3 regions of the Enterobacter vonholyi genome follow, and region 1 is predicted to be linked to each of the others. Evidence: predicted binding sites of a transcription regulator. Region 1 holds the regulator's gene; each other region holds the start of a gene.
The links. The regulator PurR, encoded in region 1, represses purine synthesis genes. The targets are predictions, from matches to a motif close to CANGCAAACGTTTGCNTG.
Positions count from the first base shown of each region.

Region 2: the regulator PurR is predicted to act here: its motif matches at 3,536-3,553, upstream of carA (glutamine-hydrolyzing carbamoyl-phosphate synthase small subunit).
Region 3: the regulator PurR is predicted to act here: its motif matches at 4,327-4,344, upstream of purT (formate-dependent phosphoribosylglycinamide formyltransferase).

Region 1 covers NZ_CP162152.1:1,864,326-1,870,184, reverse strand. Annotated here, with positions in the region: gene AB3N39_RS08910 (C40 family peptidase) at 1-467, shown strand, start outside; gene sodB (superoxide dismutase [Fe]) at 590-1,171, shown strand; gene AB3N39_RS08900 (MFS transporter) at 1,210-2,376, opposite strand; gene AB3N39_RS08895 (YnhF family membrane protein) at 2,538-2,627, opposite strand; gene purR (HTH-type transcriptional repressor PurR) at 2,925-3,950, shown strand; gene punR (DNA-binding transcriptional activator PunR) at 3,968-4,879, opposite strand; gene punC (purine nucleoside transporter PunC) at 4,994-5,859, shown strand, end outside.
Region 2 covers NZ_CP162152.1:694,016-699,874, reverse strand. Annotated here, with positions in the region: gene carB (carbamoyl-phosphate synthase large subunit) at 1-2,150, opposite strand, end outside; gene carA (glutamine-hydrolyzing carbamoyl-phosphate synthase small subunit) at 2,169-3,317, opposite strand; gene dapB (4-hydroxy-tetrahydrodipicolinate reductase) at 3,772-4,593, opposite strand; gene ispH (4-hydroxy-3-methylbut-2-enyl diphosphate reductase) at 4,799-5,749, opposite strand; gene fkpB (FKBP-type peptidyl-prolyl cis-trans isomerase) at 5,751-5,859, opposite strand, start outside.
Region 3 covers NZ_CP162152.1:2,658,072-2,663,930, forward strand. Annotated here, with positions in the region: gene AB3N39_RS12535 (nitrilase-related carbon-nitrogen hydrolase) at 79-729, shown strand; gene exoX (exodeoxyribonuclease X) at 754-1,416, shown strand; gene ptrB (oligopeptidase B) at 1,413-3,473, opposite strand; gene AB3N39_RS12550 (tellurite resistance TerB family protein) at 3,559-4,206, opposite strand; gene purT (formate-dependent phosphoribosylglycinamide formyltransferase) at 4,378-5,556, shown strand; gene kdgA (bifunctional 4-hydroxy-2-oxoglutarate aldolase/2-dehydro-3-deoxy-phosphogluconate aldolase) at 5,598-5,859, opposite strand, start outside.

The DNA of each region.
Region 1 (5,859 bases):
AAGGCCATAAGGCGAAATGCACGAAGGTCACGAAAATTGCGGAAGTGCATAAAGTGCGCGTACAGAAAGCGCAAAAAACCGCAATGAATAAACTGATGGGGCAGATTGGTAAACCTTATCACTGGGGTGGGACTTCGCCGCGTACCGGTTTTGACTGCAGCGGCCTCGTCTATTACGCCTATAAAGATCTGGTCAAGTTCCGCATTCCGCGCACCGCCAACGAAATGTACCACCTGCGCGATGCCTCACCGGTTGACCGCGGTGAGCTGGAAAATGGCGATCTGGTGTTCTTCCGCACCCAAGGCCGCGGGACGGCTGACCACGTTGGCGTCTATGTAGGCAACGGAAAATTCATCCAGTCTCCACGTAGCGGTCAGGATATTCAGATCACCTCTCTCAGTGAAGACTACTGGGTACGCCACTACGTCGGCGCACGCCGCGTGATGACGCCGAAAACCATTCGCTAACCCCTGCCCTGCCACACCCGTGGCAGGGTAAGTTCCTCTTTTGCATACCCTTTCAATTTGCTATCCTGTCCTTGTTGTCTGTGTGGTTATTGGCAACGCAAAATACAATAAGGAGAGAAGCAATGTCGTTCGAATTACCTGCACTACCGTATGCAAAAGACGCCCTGGCACCGCACATTTCTGCGGAAACCCTGGAATATCACTACGGCAAACATCACCAGACTTACGTCACCAACCTGAACAACCTGATCAAGGGCACCGATTTTGAAGGCAAAACGCTGGAAGAGATCGTCCGCAGCTCTGAGGGTGGCGTATTCAACAACGCCGCTCAGGTGTGGAACCACACCTTCTACTGGCACTGCCTGGCGCCGAATGCCGGCGGTGAACCTGTCGGTGAACTGGCTACCGCTATCAACGCCGCATTTGGCAGCTTCGCAGATTTCAAAGCGAAATTTACCGATGCAGCCATCAAGAACTTCGGTTCAGGCTGGACGTGGCTGGTTAAAGAGGCGGATGGCAAACTGGCTATCGTATCCACCTCTAACGCGGGCACCCCGCTGACCACCAGCGCGAAGCCGCTGATGACCGTGGACGTATGGGAACACGCTTACTACATCGATTACCGTAACGCGCGCCCGAACTACCTGGAACACTTCTGGGCACTGGTTAACTGGGACTTTGTGGCGAAGAACTTCGCCGCGTAAAAGACACGCAGAAGGGTTCGCCCTTCTGCGTTTTTGGTTTATTCCGCAGCGCAGGCTGCTTCTGGCTGTTTACGACCCGACATCATCACCAACAGCAGGCCAAGCGCGGCAATGATTGCCCCCATCACCGGCACAAAGCTGTATCCCAGACCACCTGAAATCACGGCCCCACCGGCCGCCGCACCGAGCGCATTGCCCAGGTTAAAGGCACCGATATTGACCGAGGATGAGAGGCCCGGCGCTTCATGCGCAACACGCATCACGCGCATCTGCAGCGGTGGCACCACGGCGAACGTTGCTGCACCCCAGACGACCATCGCCATCGCGGCGCCAAACTCGTTACGCGCCAGCCACGGAATGGCGATCATGATGACAATCAGCAGGGTTAAGAAGCCCTTCAGCGTCCCGCTCACGGAACGGTCGGCAAATTTCCCGCCGAGATAGTTGCCAATCGAGAAGCCCACGCCAATCAGCACCAGCATCGCGGTCACAAAGAGAGGCGTTGCGTGGGTAATGTCATGCAGTACCGGTGAAATATAGGTATAGAGGGTAAACATCGCCCCTGCCCCGAGAACGGTGGTAAGCAGCGCGGAAAGCACCTGCGGGCGCATCAGCACCGCCAGCTCCTTACGCACTTCCGGACGTTCTCCGGCGCTGCCTTTCGGCAGGGAGAAGAACAATGCCACCATCGCGACCACGCCCAGCCCGGCCGTCGCCAGGAAAGACATACGCCAGCCGATCGCTTCTCCCAGCCAGGTTGCAGCAGGAACACCGCCGATGTTAGCGATGGTCAGACCCATAAACATGGTGGCCACGGCGCTCGCCTGCTTATGTTTTGGCACCACGCTTGCCGCCACGACCGACCCCAGCCCAAAGAACGCGCCGTGGTTGAGGCTTGTCAGAATACGCGACAGCATCAGCGTGGTGTAGTCCGGCGAAATGGCCGAAAGCACGTTGCCGAGGGTGAAAATCGCCATCAGGAAAATCAGCGCATTGCGGCGCGCGCGATGAGAAAGGAGAAGCGTCATCAGCGGCGCCCCCACCATCACGCCGATAGCGTAGGCGCTGATCAACATGCCAGCCGCAGGGATCGAGACGTCCACGCCGCGGGCGATGACGGGCAGTAACCCCATCGGGGAGAATTCAGTGGTGCCAATCCCAAAAGCGCCAATCGCCAGGGCCAGCAGGGGAAAATTGATTTTCATGCGTCAACTCCGGATGCCGTGTCATGTGGTGACACAGAACAAAGAAGCGGAAAGCATGACATCAATCACAAAAAATGAGAAGTTAACAAAATGGCAAAAGATTTTTGCCAGAGAAGTAACAATCCGGGGAGTCGGGAGGGAAGGCTCTCCCTCCGCGTAAATCAGTGCAGCGCAGCCGTCAGACCGGCCGCAACAATCAGAGCCAGCACAACAACGGTGGTGAACAGCGAAAACTTAAGATCGGAACTCATCAATTTTTCTCCTTTTAATCCCCACACGAAAAGTGAGCTTGCTCATTTTTGCACAGATTACGTCAAAAATCTTCCTGGATTTATACTGAGAACCACTTTACCTCTTCCCCTTTTCATCAAGATAGGACAAAATTCCACGCTAAATTTATTAGCGTACCGGCCATTGACCCCCTCCTGACGTCCCGTGTCGTTTTCCCGGCGTGCCGCAATTCAAGATTGCGTGATAAGGGTGAGAGAAGGCAAACGTTTACCTTCAAGTTTTTCAGGAGTTTAGGATATGGTCTGGAGTGACATTTAATGGCAACAATTAAAGACGTAGCAAAACGCGCAAACGTTTCCACTACAACCGTATCACATGTAATTAACAAAACCCGCTTTGTGGCGGAAGAGACGCGCAACGCCGTCTGGGCAGCGATCAAGGAGCTGCATTATTCGCCAAGTGCGGTCGCGCGTAGCCTTAAGGTTAATCACACCAAGTCCATTGGATTGCTGGCGACCAGTAGTGAAGCGGCCTATTTTGCCGAGATCATTGAAGCGGTTGAAAAAAACTGCTTCCAGAAAGGCTATACCCTGATTCTGGGCAACGCGTGGAACAGCATTGAAAAACAGCGCGCCTACCTGTCGATGATGGCTCAGAAGCGCGTTGACGGCCTGCTGGTGATGTGTTCCGAGTACCCGGAATCCGTGCTGTCGATGCTCGAAGAGTATCGCCACATCCCCATGGTCGTTATGGACTGGGGCGAAGCGCGTGCAGATTTCACCGACTCCGTTATCGACAATGCCTTTGAAGGCGGTTATATGGCCGGCCGTTACCTGATCGAACGCGGTCACCGCGAGATTGGCGTGATCCCGGGTCCGCTGGAGCGCAACACCGGGGCGGGCCGTCTTGCCGGTTTTATGAAAGCGATGGAAGAAGCGCTGATCACCGTGCCGGAAAACTGGATCGTGCAGGGCGACTTTGAGCCGGAATCAGGCTACCGCGCAATGCAGCAGATCGTTTCCCAGCCGCACCGTCCGACCGCCGTTTTCTGCGGGGGTGACATCATGGCCATGGGCGCGCTCTGCGCCGCCGATGAACTGGGTCTGCGCGTACCGCAGGATATTTCCGTGATCGGGTATGACAACGTGCGTAACGCGCGCTTCTTCACCCCAGCGCTGACCACCATTCACCAGCCGAAAGATTCGCTGGGCGAAACGGCCTTCAATATGCTGCTCGACAGGATCGTCAACAAGCGCGAAGAGTCGCAGTCCATTGAAGTTCACCCGCGCCTGATTGAACGCCGTTCCGTTGCGGACGGTCCGTTCCGCGACTACCGTCGTTAATCCCTTTACGGGGCCAGCTACGCTGGCTCCCGTAACCATTCCCGGTTCAGCGTTTCGCTGTCCCCCAGATAATCCAGCAGCCAGGCCATGGCGGGCGAGACATCATTTTGTTGCCAGGTCAGGCAGCAGGCCGCGTCCGGGAACGGATTTTCCAGCGTCAGTTCAACCCATTCGCCGGTATTGATGCGCGGACGCGCAAAATGAACGGGCACCATCGCGACGCACAGTCCGGCACTGAGGCACGTCGCCGACGATTCCCAGTCCGGAGCCACCACCCGCCGCTGGTTGTCCAGAAGCCAGGTGATACGCTTGGGCAATGAACGGGACGTATCCTCCAGCACCAGCGAGGGCCAGTTGCGCAGCGTATCGTCGCTAAGCGGCCCGTCCATCGCTGCCAGAGGATGATCGCTGGCCACCACGCATTTCCAGCTCAGCATCCCCATGTCGCGAAAGGCGTAACGTCCCCCGACCGGGATCGCCTGCGTCGCGCCAATCGCCATCTCCGCCCTGCCGTCCGCCAGCGCATCCCACACCCCGTTGAACACCTCCTGCGAGACCCGCAGCTCAACGTCAGAGAAATGACGATAGAAATCGACAATCATCTGTCGGGTGCGTTCCGGCTTCACGATGTTATCCACCGCGATGGAAAGATGTCCCCGCCAGCCGTTGGCGATCTGCTGGCACTGTTCGCGGGTGATCTGCATTTTTTTGATAACAGAACGCCCTTCCTTCAAAAACCACGCCCCGGCGGGCGTCAATTCCACGTCACGATGCCGCCGCTCAAACAGCGGAACCGCCAGCCACTCCTCCAGTTGACGCACCGTGTAGCTGATGGCCGAAGGGACGCGGTGCAGCTCCTGCGCCGCACCGCTGAAGCTGCCGTTACGCGCGACAGCATCGACCACTTCAAGAGAATAATCTGACCACATTTTCTGCCTGCAAAAAATTTGAATGCACCCGCCAAATATTAGCGTTTCACAAGCGGCTTTGCACTCCCTACACTCAGCGCCAATGTATACCTGCCTCCTCAGGAGAATAAAATAATGCAACCCAGGAACGGTTTTTTAGTCTGGCTCGGCGGCTTAAGCGTGCTGGGCTTTTTGGCCACCGATATGTACCTGCCGGCTTTTGCCGCGATGCAGGAAGATTTGCAAACCCCCGCTGCCGCCATCAGTGCCAGCCTGAGTTTGTTCCTCGCCGGTTTTGCTTTTGCACAGCTGCTCTGGGGACCGCTCTCGGATCGCTTTGGTCGTAAACCGGTACTGCTGCTGGGTCTGGCCATTTTTGCGGTGGGGTGCCTGGGGATGTTATGGGTACGCGACGCCACCTGGCTGCTGGTGCTGCGCTTCGTTCAGGCCGTGGGCGTCTGTGCCGCGGCCGTGACCTGGCAGGCGCTGGTGACTGACTACTACCCGGCTAACCGCACAAACCGTATTTTCGCCACCATTATGCCGCTGGTGGGCCTCTCCCCTGCCCTGGCTCCGCTGCTGGGCAGCTGGATCCTCGCGCACTTTGACTGGCAGGCCATTTTTGCCACGCTGTTTGCCATCACGCTGGTGCTGATGCTGCCGGCGTTTGCCCTCAAGCCTGCGCATAAAAAAGAGGCGCATGCCGACGCGAAGCCGATTACCTTCACCTCACTGTTGAGCGCCAAAGCGTATCGCGGGAATGTCCTGATCTATGCCGCCTGCTCGGCAAGCTTCTTCGCATGGCTCACCGGCTCGCCGTTCATTCTGCACGATATGGGCTACAGCCCGGCAGCCATCGGCCTGAGCTATGTTCCGCAGACAATCGCGTTCCTTGTGGGCGGGTACGGCTGTCGCGCGGCGCTGCAAAAATGGGAAGGCCAGCAGATGCTGCCATGGCTGCTGGTGCTCTATGCGCTGAGCGTCATCGGGACCTGGGCCGT
Region 2 (5,859 bases), 1.2 Mb from region 1:
GAAGGACGCACCACCAGCGGGTAGCCAATCTCTTTCGCCTTCTCAACGGCCTGTTCGATAGCGGTCACGGTGGCGTTCGCCGGCTGTTTCAGCTTCAGACGGTCAACCGCCTGCTGGAAACGCTCGCGGTCTTCCGCACGGTCAATCGCATCCGGGCTGGTGCCGATAACCGGTACGCCTGCCGCTTCCAGCGCGCGCGCCAGCTTCAGCGGGGTCTGGCCGCCGTACTGCACGATAACGCCTTTTGGCTTCTCGATGCGCACGATTTCCAGCACGTCTTCCAGGGTAACCGGCTCGAAGTAGAGGCGGTCAGAGGTGTCGTAGTCGGTAGAAACCGTTTCAGGGTTACAGTTGACCATGATGGTCTCGTAACCGTCTTCGCGCAGCGCCAGCGAGGCGTGTACGCAGCAGTAGTCAAACTCGATGCCCTGGCCGATACGGTTTGGACCGCCGCCCAGCACCATAATCTTGTCGCGGTCGACTGACGGGTTCGCTTCGCACTCGTCTTCATAGGTGGAGTACATGTACGCGGTGTCGGTCGAGAATTCAGCCGCACAGGTGTCCACGCGCTTGTAGACCGGGTGCAGGTTGTACTGGTCGCGCAGCTTGCGGATTTCTGCTTCACGCACGCCCGCCAGCTTAGCCAGACGCGCGTCGGCGAAGCCTTTACGCTTCAGCACGCGCAGGAAGTCAGCGTCCAGGCCGGTGATGCCCAGCTCGGCAACCTGTTCTTCCAGACGGACCAGTTCTTCAATCTGCACCAGGAACCAGCGGTCGATGTTGGTCAGGTTGAACACGCCGTCCACGGACAGGCCCGCACGGAAGGCATCGGCGATGTACCAGATACGCTCTGCGCCCGCGTCTTTCAGCTCGCGGCGAATTTTAGTCAGCGCTTCCGGGTCATCCAGGCTCACTTTCGGGTCAAAGCCGGTCGCGCCCACTTCCAGGCCGCGCAGCGCTTTTTGCAGGGATTCCTGCTGGGTGCGGCCAATCGCCATCACTTCACCGACAGATTTCATCTGGGTGGTCAGACGGTCGTTCGCGCCCGCGAATTTCTCGAAGTTGAAGCGAGGAATTTTGGTCACAACGTAGTCGATGGACGGCTCGAAGGACGCAGGCGTGCGGCCACCGGTGATGTCGTTCATCAGCTCGTCGAGGGTGTAACCCACCGCCAGCTTCGCCGCCACTTTCGCAATCGGGAAGCCGGTCGCTTTCGACGCCAGCGCGGAGGAACGGGACACGCGCGGGTTCATTTCGATAACAATCAGGCGGCCTGTTTTCGGGTTAACCGAGAACTGCACGTTAGAACCGCCGGTTTCCACGCCGATTTCACGCAGTACCGCCATCGAGGCGTTACGCATGATTTGATACTCTTTGTCGGTCAGGGTCTGGGCTGGCGCAACGGTGATGGAGTCACCGGTGTGGATACCCATCGCATCGAAGTTTTCGATGGAGCAGACGATGATGCAGTTGTCGTTTTTATCACGTACCACTTCCATCTCGTACTCTTTCCAGCCAATCAGCGACTCGTCAATCAGCAGCTCTTTGGTTGGGGAGAGATCAAGACCGCGTTCACAAATCTCTTCGAACTCTTCACGGTTGTAGGCGATACCGCCGCCGGTGCCGCCCATGGTGAACGATGGACGGATGATGCACGGATAACCCACTTCAGCCGCAACGGCCAGCGCTTCTTCCATGTTGTGTGCGATACCGGAACGCGCGGTGTCGAGGCCGATTTTCTTCATTGCCACGTCGAAGCGGCGACGGTCTTCTGCTTTATCAATGGCGTCGGCGGTCGCACCGATCATGGTCACGCCGAACTCTTCCAGCACGCCCTGACGCTCCAGCTCCAGCGCACAGTTCAGCGCCGTCTGGCCGCCCATGGTTGGCAGCACCGCGTCCGGACGCTCTTTCTCGATGATTTTACGCACGACTTCCCAGTGAATCGGCTCGATGTAGGTTGCATCTGCCATTTCCGGGTCGGTCATGATGGTTGCCGGGTTGGAGTTCACCAGGATAACGCGGTAACCCTCTTCGCGCAGGGCTTTACACGCCTGCGCGCCGGAGTAGTCGAATTCGCAGGCCTGGCCGATCACGATCGGGCCAGCGCCAAGGATCAGGATGCTTTTTATGTCTGTACGTTTTGGCATTGTCTTCTCGGCTCCTGATTATTTAGCTGTCTTACGGTATTGCTCGATAAGTTCGATGAAGTGATCGAACAGCGGCGCGGCGTCGTGTGGCCCCGGGCTGGCTTCAGGGTGGCCCTGGAAGCTGAATGCTGGCTTATCGGTACGGTGGATACCCTGCAGGGTGCCATCGAACAGCGACTTATGGGTCACGCGCAGGTTAGCCGGCATTGAGGCTTCGTCGACGGCAAAGCCGTGGTTCTGCGCGGTGATCATCACCGTGTTGTTATCAATGTCTTTCACCGGGTGGTTACCACCGTGGTGGCCGAACTTCATCTTAACGGTGTTCGCACCGCTAGCCAGCGCCAGCAGCTGATGGCCGAGGCAGATGCCGAATACCGGGATGTCGGTTTCCAGGAAGGACTTGATGGCGGCGATGGCGTAATCACACGGCGCCGGGTCGCCAGGACCGTTGGACAGGAAAATACCGTCCGGATTCATCTTCAGCACGTCTTCGGCAGACGTTTGTGCCGGAACCACCGTCAGGCGGCAGCCGCGGTCAACCAGCATGCGCAGGATGTTGCGCTTGGCGCCGAAATCGTAGGCCACCACGTGGAACGGCAGCTCGCTCTCTTTTTTCGCTTCCGGCAGGTCGCCTTCCAGCGTCCAGCTACCCTGAGTCCAGCTGTAGGCTTCAGCAGTAGTCACTTCTTTCGCCAGGTCCATGCCGTTCAGGCCAGGGAAGGCTTTCGCTTTTTCCAGCGCCAGCGTCGCATCGAGGTTATCACCCGCGATGATGCAGCCGTTCTGTGCACCCTTCTCGCGCAGCAAACGCGTTAGCTTACGGGTATCGATATCGGCAATCGCCACGATGTTATGGCGCTTCAGGTAAGAAGAAAGATCTTCGGTATTGCGGAAGTTGCTGGCTATCAGCGGCAGGTCGCGGATGACCAGGCCTTGCGCATGTACCTGAGAGGATTCTTCGTCAGCCGCATTGGTGCCGACATTGCCGATATGAGGATAAGTAAGAGTAACGATTTGGCGAGAATAGGAAGGATCAGTGAGGATTTCTTGATAACCGGTCATTGAAGTATTGAAAACGACTTCCCCAACCGCCGAACCCGTTGCCCCTATGGCCCGACCGATAAACTGGGTTCCGTCTTCCAGAACCAATAGCGCTGACTTAATCAAAACACCCTCCAGAGAATATTCACTCACTTTATTTGCATATTAATTCATAACCGTGTCATGAATCAATGCAAATGTGTTGCCAGCGGATTTTTGGCAAACGGCGGCATTCTGGAGATTTGGTGGGTAAAAGTCAACTTAAAACGGATATTTTGTTTAGTGTTTTGCAGCCCTGGTGAGAGTAATGCGGCTTAAGCGACAAAAAGATCAGGTAAATCACCGCGGAAAACGCTTGCGCGCCGGGTTTAATAAAAAATGTCGTGTTGGAGCATGAAAAAGTGGACCGGATGGTCAAAAATTACATTTCAGTAACGTTAAAACGCTACAAGATATAGAAATTTAGAGGCTTAATTAAAAATAACACATGAAAAAGATAAAATAAAAGGGCAATAAAATATTGCCCTATGCAATCAAACAATTACGACTGCAATAACCACATCACGATGGGTAATAATGCTTACAAATTGTTGAGATCTAGCACATCTCGCATATCAAAAAGACCATTTTTCTTCTCTTTCAGCCACAAGGCGGACCGAACGGCACCATTGGCAAACGTCATTCGGCTGGACGCTTTATGCGTAATTTCGACACGTTCGCCAATATCGGCGAACATCGCCGTGTGTTCGCCGACGATGTCACCCGCTCGCACGGTTGCGAAACCGATGGTGCCAGGTACGCGTTCGCCGGTGTAGCCTTCGCGGGTATAGACCGCGCAGTCTTTTAAATCTTTATCAAGTGCATGAGCAATCGCTTCGCCCATCGCCAGCGCCGTCCCAGATGGCGCATCAACCTTGTAACGGTGGTGAGCTTCTACAATCTCGATATCGGTATAATTGCCCATCACCTTCGCGGCCTTCTCCAGCAGCTTCAGCATGACGTTAACGCCCACGCTAAAGTTTGCGGCGAAGACAATCGCAATCTCTTTGGATGCATCCTGGATAGCCTGCTTGCCCGCATCGTCAAAACCGGTGGTGCCAATCACCATCCCCTTGCCGTGCTGACGGCAAAACGCCAGATGCGTGAGCGTCCCTTCCGGGCGTGTAAAATCGATGAATACATCGAAGTCCTCTTTTACCGCTTCCAGACTGCTTTGCACGGTAACACCCGTGTGGCCAGCGCCCGCCAGCTCACCGGCATCGGTCCCCAGAAGCGAAGAACCTTCTCGCTCCAGTGCCGCGCCAAGCGCTACGCCATCCATCTGAAGTGCCGCCTGAATAAGCTGACGGCCCATACGTCCACCCGCGCCCGCAATGGCGACACGGATCTGTGCATCATGCATAGTTATTCTCTTACGTTAAAATGATGTAAACCGTTTTCAGATTAACCAGCCTTGAGAAGCACTGCCAACTGAAAACACCGATAATTAGAATTTAACGTGAAACCGACTTAAATATCAGTAAAAGACATGATTTTGTCGTCACGATAAAGTAACGGGTAAAAAAAAGGCCAGCACAGGAGGTGCTGGCCTTTCATCAGAAAAAGGACTATTCAACTTCGCGGGCGTCGATGCGCAGTTCTTTCGGGACTTCGAAAACGATGTTCTCTTCACGTCCTTCCAGCGGCACCGCTTCGCCGCCGCCCAGCTCCTGCAGACGGGAAATGACGTTCTGAACCAGAATATCTGGCGCAGACGCCCCGGCCGTCACGCCGACACAGGCCGCGTCTTTAACCCACGCTTCCTGAATATCCGACGCGTCATCAATCAGGAAAGCCATTTTCCCCATGCGTTGCGCCAGTTCGGCCAGACGGTTGGAGTTAGATGAGTTTTTGGAGCCGACCACGAGCACCACATCCGCCTGTTCAGCCAGCGCGCGCACCGCTTCCTGACGGTTAGTGGTTGCGTAGCAGATATCATCCTTACGCGGGCCGACGATTTTCGGGAAGCGCTGACGCAGGGCGTCAATCACGTCTGAGGTATCGTCTACGGAGAGCGTCGTCTGGGTCATAAACGACAGACGCGCTTCGTTTTTCACGTTCAGCGTAAGGACATCTTCAGGCGACTCAACCAGATACATCCCCCCTTCCGGGTTGCTGTACTGGCCCATGGTGCCTTCGACTTCCGGATGACCGGCATGGCCAATCAAAATCGACTCTTCACCACGACGGCTGGCGCGCGCCACTTCCATATGCACTTTTGTCACCAGCGGACAGGTAGCATCGAATACGGTCAGATCGCGGCTTTTTGCTTCGTTACGGACCGCCTGAGAGACACCGTGCGCGGAGAAGATCAGGATCGCACCGTCCGGTACTTCGCTGATCTGCTCAATGAAGATGGCGCCGCGCTCGCGCAGGCTGTCGACCACGTAGCGGTTGTGCACCACTTCGTGACGCACATAAATCGGCGCGCCGTAAATCTCCAGCGCGTTTTCAACAATGCTGATAGCGCGGTCTACACCGGCGCAGAAGCCGCGCGGGTTAGCCAACAGGATCTGCATTTCAGGCCTCCAGTGCAGGATCGATTTCCAGCACTTCAACATCAAAATGAACGGTACGCCCGGCAAGCGGATGGTTGAAGTCAACGGTAATGGAGTCGCCGTTGATTTCG
Region 3 (5,859 bases), 790 kb from region 1:
ATCTGGCAGGATAAGAAAACCCTGATAAATTTAGGTGTATTCTTATATCCCTGCGACTCAGTGTATAAGGAAGTCACGATGTCACATTGGAACATAGCGGCAGCCCAGTATGGCGGGCTGCATCAGAGTGTGAATGACCATGTTACGCACCACCTGCGCTTCATCGCCGAAGCCGCACGGCAGGGGTGCGATCTGCTGGTCTTCCCTGAACTCTCCTTAACGGGCTCTGGCGCGCCGACGCTACCTCCCCCACCCGATGACGCGCAGCTGGAGCCGCTGCTTAACGCGGCACATTTTTACCAGATTACCGTTATTGCGGGACTCCCCCTGGATCAGGATGGGCAGAGACAGAAAGGTCTTGTGCTGTTTTCGCCTGCCCGCCATCGCATTTTGCGCTATCCGCAAGGGCGCGGAGCGAGCCTGGTGCCGGGGGACAAGCACCTTAGCATCATTGATGCACATCCCGATTCTCCCAATCTCGATCCCAGAGCAACGCTTGTTACCAGCTGCCAGTCGGTGGGGGATAATCGCTGGCGGCAGTCCATCAGTAACCTGCAGCGCTTCGCGCATAAATATGCTATTGCGGTGCTAATGGCGAACGCCTGCGGCGGCAGCGCGCTGTGGGATGATAAAGGCCAGCTGATCGTCCGCGCGGATGAGGGCGAGCTTCTGGTGACCGGCACGCTCGGCGGAGAGGGTTGGCAAGGCGATATCATTCCTTTAGGCTAGGCGTTTTAAGCTCAGGAGTTTTCAATGCTGCGCGTCATCGATACCGAAACTTGCGATCTTCAGGGCGGAATAGTGGAAGTGGCCTCTGTCGACGTGGTTGATGGTAAAATCGTCAACCCAATGAGCCATCTGGTGCGTCCCGATCGCCCCATCAGCCCCCAGGCGATGGCTATCCATCGCATTACAGAATCGATGGTGGCGGATAAGCCCTGGATTGAAGAGATCATTCCGCACTACTACGGTAGCCCGTGGTACGTCGCGCATAACGCCAGCTTTGACCGCCGGGTGCTACCTGAAATGCCGGGCGAATGGATTTGCACAATGAAGCTGGCGCGTCGTCTCTGGCCGGGCATCAAATACAGCAATATGGCGCTGTACAAGTCCCGCAAGCTCAGCGTTCGTACCCCTGAGGGGCTTCACCATCACCGCGCCCTGTATGACTGCTATATCACCGCCGCGTTGCTGATTGATATTATGAATATCTCAGGCTGGACACCGGATGATATGGCGACGATCACCGGACGCCCCGCGTTACTGACCACATTTACCTTTGGTAAATATCGCGGGAAGCCGGTGTCCGAGGTAGCGGATAAAGACCCGGGCTATTTGCGCTGGCTGTATAACAACCTCGACAGAATGAGTCCGGAACTGCGCTTAACGCTGAAACATTATCTGGGCGACGCTTAACCCTCCGCACGACCTGGCAGCGTGTCCTGCGCCAGGCCAATCAGGAAGGCATATTCCAGGGCAACCCCTTCGTACGATTTAAATCGTCCCGATTTCCCGCCGTGTCCGGAGTCCATATCGGTACACAGCAGCAGCAGATTGCCATCGGTTTTCAGCTCCCGCAGCTTTGCCACCCATTTTGCCGGCTCCCAGTACTGCACCTGAGAATCATGCAAACCGGTGGTGACCAGCATGTGCGGGTAGGCTTTCGCCTCCACGTTATCGTACGGGCTGTACTCTTTCATATAGCGGTAGTACATCTCATCCTGCGGATTTCCCCACTCCTCAAACTCCCCGGTGGTAAGAGGGATAGATTCATCGAGCATGGTCGTGACCACATCGACAAACGGTACCTGCGCGACAATCCCCTTAAAGCGATCGGGACGCTGGTTGATAACCGCCCCCATCAGCATGCCGCCCGCGCTGCCTCCCATGCCAAAGCAGAGTTGCGGATCGCCATAGCCCTGCTCAATTAGCGCATCGCAGACGTCGAGATAATCATTGAAGGTGTTTTTCTTTTTCAGGAATTTCCCGTCTTCATACCAGTGTTGGCCCAGCTCACCGCCGCCGCGAATATGGGCTATGGCGAAAACAAAACCGCGATCGAGCAGGCTTAATCGGCTGCTGCTGAAATCGGCGTCCATGCTTGAGCCATACGAACCGTAGCCGTAAACCAGGATCGGGTTTTTGCCTTTCTGGAAATGGGCTTGGTGATAGACGAGCGAGACGGGGACCTCAACGCCATCCCGGGCGGTGACCCAGAGGTGCTCGCTGCGGTAGTTTTCAGACTCAAAACCTTTTACCTCGGTCTGTTTAATCACCTGGCGCTGCCCGGTATCCATGTCCAGCTCAAACAGGGTGTCCGGTGTGGTCATGGATGAGTAGCCGTAGCGCAGCCGCGATGATTCGGGTTCGGGATTGAATCCAATCCACGTCACATAGGCCGGGTCGTCGAACGCAATCCCCACCACTTCACGCGTTTTGCGATTGATTTGCCGGATACTGGTCAGCCCGCGCTGACGCTCCTCCACCACCAGCCAGTCGGTAAACAGGGTGAACCCTTCCAGCATCACCTGATCCCGCGCGGGAATAAGCACCTCCCACTTGCGCTCATCGCGCACTTTGGTTTTATAGAGACCAAAGTTTTTGCCCTCACGATTGGAGCGCAAATAAAAGCTGTGCTGGAAATGATCCAGGCTGTACTCGTGATCCTTGCGGCGCGGCAGAAAACAGAGCGGCTGGGCGTCAGGCAGTTCGGCATCCAGCAGCAGAACTTCCGACGTCGTCGCGCTGGCAAGGAAGATAATCACATAGTGGCGCGAGGAGGTTTTATGCAGGCTGACATAAAACGTTTCGTCTTTCTCTTCATAAACCAGCTCGTCGTCAGCGGAGTCCGTTCCCACGGTATGCCGCCATACCTGATAAGGCAGTAGCGTCGAGGCGTGCTTTTTGACGTAGTAAACCGTCTCGGAATCATTCGCCCAGACAAAATCCGGGGAGACGTTTTCCAGCATTTCCGGATACCAGTTGCCGGTCTCCAGATTGCGAAACCGCAGGCCGTACTGGCGGCGGGAGAGATAATCCTCCGCCAGTGCCATCACCGCATTGTCAGGCGAAATGGACATGCCACCCAGGGTATAAAACTCGCTGTGGGCAGCGCGCTGGTTGGCATCCAGCAGAATATCCCACTCGTCCCATTCGGCGCTTAACACCGACTGACGCTGGTAGATGGGATACTCATTGCCGGGCTCGTAAATATGGCGATAGCGATAGCCGTTTTTGGTCCAGGGCGCGGAGATATCGCGCTGCGGAATACGCTGCACCATTTCATTCAGCAGCTGGTCCTGAAGCGTCTGCTGGCTGGACATGACCTTGCGGCCATAGTCGTTTTCCTCGTGCAGGTAGTCGAGCACCTCTGGCCGGGAGCGCGAATCGTCCCGTAGCCAGTAATAGTTGTCTATACGCGTATCGCCATGCGTGGTGATCGCATAAGGTATACGTCGGGCTTTCGGTGGCATGTCATCATTCTTTTTCGTTTTACACCCTATAAGGTTGGCAAAACCCACGCATGATGCAAGCGAAACAGGGTCGCAACGGCGAGAACTATCCCTGTAACGCCTGTTTTTGTTCCCGGATATCCCGCTCAATGCCTTCGCGCACGTCTTGTGGGATCTTTAACGCATCGCCCAGGGCGTTAAGGTAGCTCCGCTCCATAAAGTGATCGATATCGATGGCGGCACAGCTGAGGAAATAGAGTTCAAGCGCCTCTTCCTCATTTTTCACGCTTTGCGCCAGACGCTGCGGCTCCAGAGGCTGTTCGATGGCCTGCGCCACCAGCGTTCTGCCCTTCTCTTCAACGCCGGCTTCACGCAGCTGCTGCTCGATCGCCAGTCGTTCCTTATCGTCGATATGTCCATCACTTTTCGCGGCAAAGACCAGCGCCAGGATTAGCCGTTCGGTACGCAGATCCAGCGGCGAGGTGTGCTCGCCGTAATGCGGTTCATCGCTGTGCGCGGTCCTGACCCTGTCCTTGTATTTGTTCCACAGGACGGTACCCGCAATGGCGCCCCCACCGGCCAGCAGTGCGCCTGTCCCGTACTTTGCCAGCAGCTTGCGCGAGGATTTATTCGCGACCAGCAGGCCTGCCAGCCCGCCAAGCGCCCCGGGTACCAGCAGTTTGCTCAGGTCCCGCTCGCCAGACGATGTTTTCTGCCCTAACAGGGATTGCAATTGATTTAGCCAGCCAGACATGATTTCCCTCACTTAACGGTGAATATGTTCCACAGCGTAAGCGAGCGGGCGTCAGGAAATGTCTGGACGGGCTAAAGAAGCGCAAATTTCTTCTCCCCTCACCTGGCCGTGTACAAGACATACGCAAACGTTTTCGTTTATACTGCCCGCAACTTTTTCAGGGGGATTGTTATGATTCGTTTAGGAACCGCGCTGCGACCTGCGGCGACGCGAGTGATGCTGTTGGGATCGGGCGAGCTGGGGAAAGAAGTCGCCATTGAGTGCCAGCGTTTAGGCGTGGAAGTGATTGCCGTGGACCGTTACGCCGACGCCCCAGCCATGCACGTCGCCCATCGTGCTTATGTGATTAACATGCTGGAGGGCGATGCCCTTCGCGAGCTGATTACGCGCGAGAAACCTGATTTTGTCGTGCCGGAAATTGAAGCCATTGCCACCGATACGCTGATCGCGCTTGAGCAGGAAGGCCAGCGCGTGGTGCCCTGCGCGAAAGCCGCAAAGCTGACCATGAACCGCGAAGGCATTCGTCGCCTGGCGGCAGAAGAGCTGGGATTGCCCACGTCGAGCTATCGTTTTGCTGGCGATAAGGCAGCATTCCTGCAGGCTGTAGACGAGATTGGCTACCCGTGCATCGTTAAGCCGGTGATGAGCTCCTCCGGTAAAGGACAGAGCTTTATTCGCGACAGCAGCACGCTGGAAAAGGCGTGGGAGTACGCCCAGCAGGGCGGCCGCGCCGGCGCCGGTCGCGTCATCGTCGAAGGCGTCGTGAAGTTTGATTTCGAGATCACCCTGCTGACCGTCAGCGCCGTTGACGGCGTCCATTTCTGCGATCCGATTGGCCACCGCCAGGAGGATGGCGATTACCGCGAATCCTGGCAGCCGCAGCAGATGAGCGCCCTGGCGCTGGAACGTGCTCAGGAGATCGCCCGTAAAACCGTCCTGGCGCTGGGCGGCTATGGCCTGTTCGGCGTGGAGCTGTTTGTGTGCGGCGACGAGGTGATTTTCAGCGAAGTCTCCCCTCGCCCGCATGACACCGGCATGGTGACGCTGATTTCGCAGGATCTCTCCGAATTCGCTCTGCACGTGCGTGCCTTCCTCGGCCTGCCCGTCGGGGGTATCCGTCAGTACGGCCCGGCCGCCTCGGCGGTGATCCTGCCGCAGTTAACCAGCCAGAACGTCACGTTTGATAATGTCGACGGGGCGGTGGGTGCCGGGTTGCAGGTACGTTTGTTCGGCAAGCCTGAGATTGATGGAACCCGGCGTCTTGGCGTGGCGTTAGCCACCGGGGATAACGTTGACGACGCCGTGGCGAGAGCCAAAGCGGCCGCAGCAAGCGTTAAGGTAACGGGATAAAAAAACGGGCCGAAAGGCCCGTTTTTCATGCGACGAGAGACTTACTGCTTCGCGCCTTCTACCGCTTCGCGAGCCAGTTTGGTGATGCGATCCCAGTCGCCCGCTTCCAGCGCATCCGCCGGAACCAGCCATGAGCCACCGATGCACAGGACGCTTTTCAGTGCCAGGTAGTCACGGTAGTTGGCAGGAGAGATGCCGCCCGTCGGGCAGAAGCGTACCTGAGAGAATGGACCCGCAATCGCCTGCAGCGCTTTGGTGCCGCCGTTCGCTTCAGCCGGGAAGAATTTAAACTCTTTCAGACCG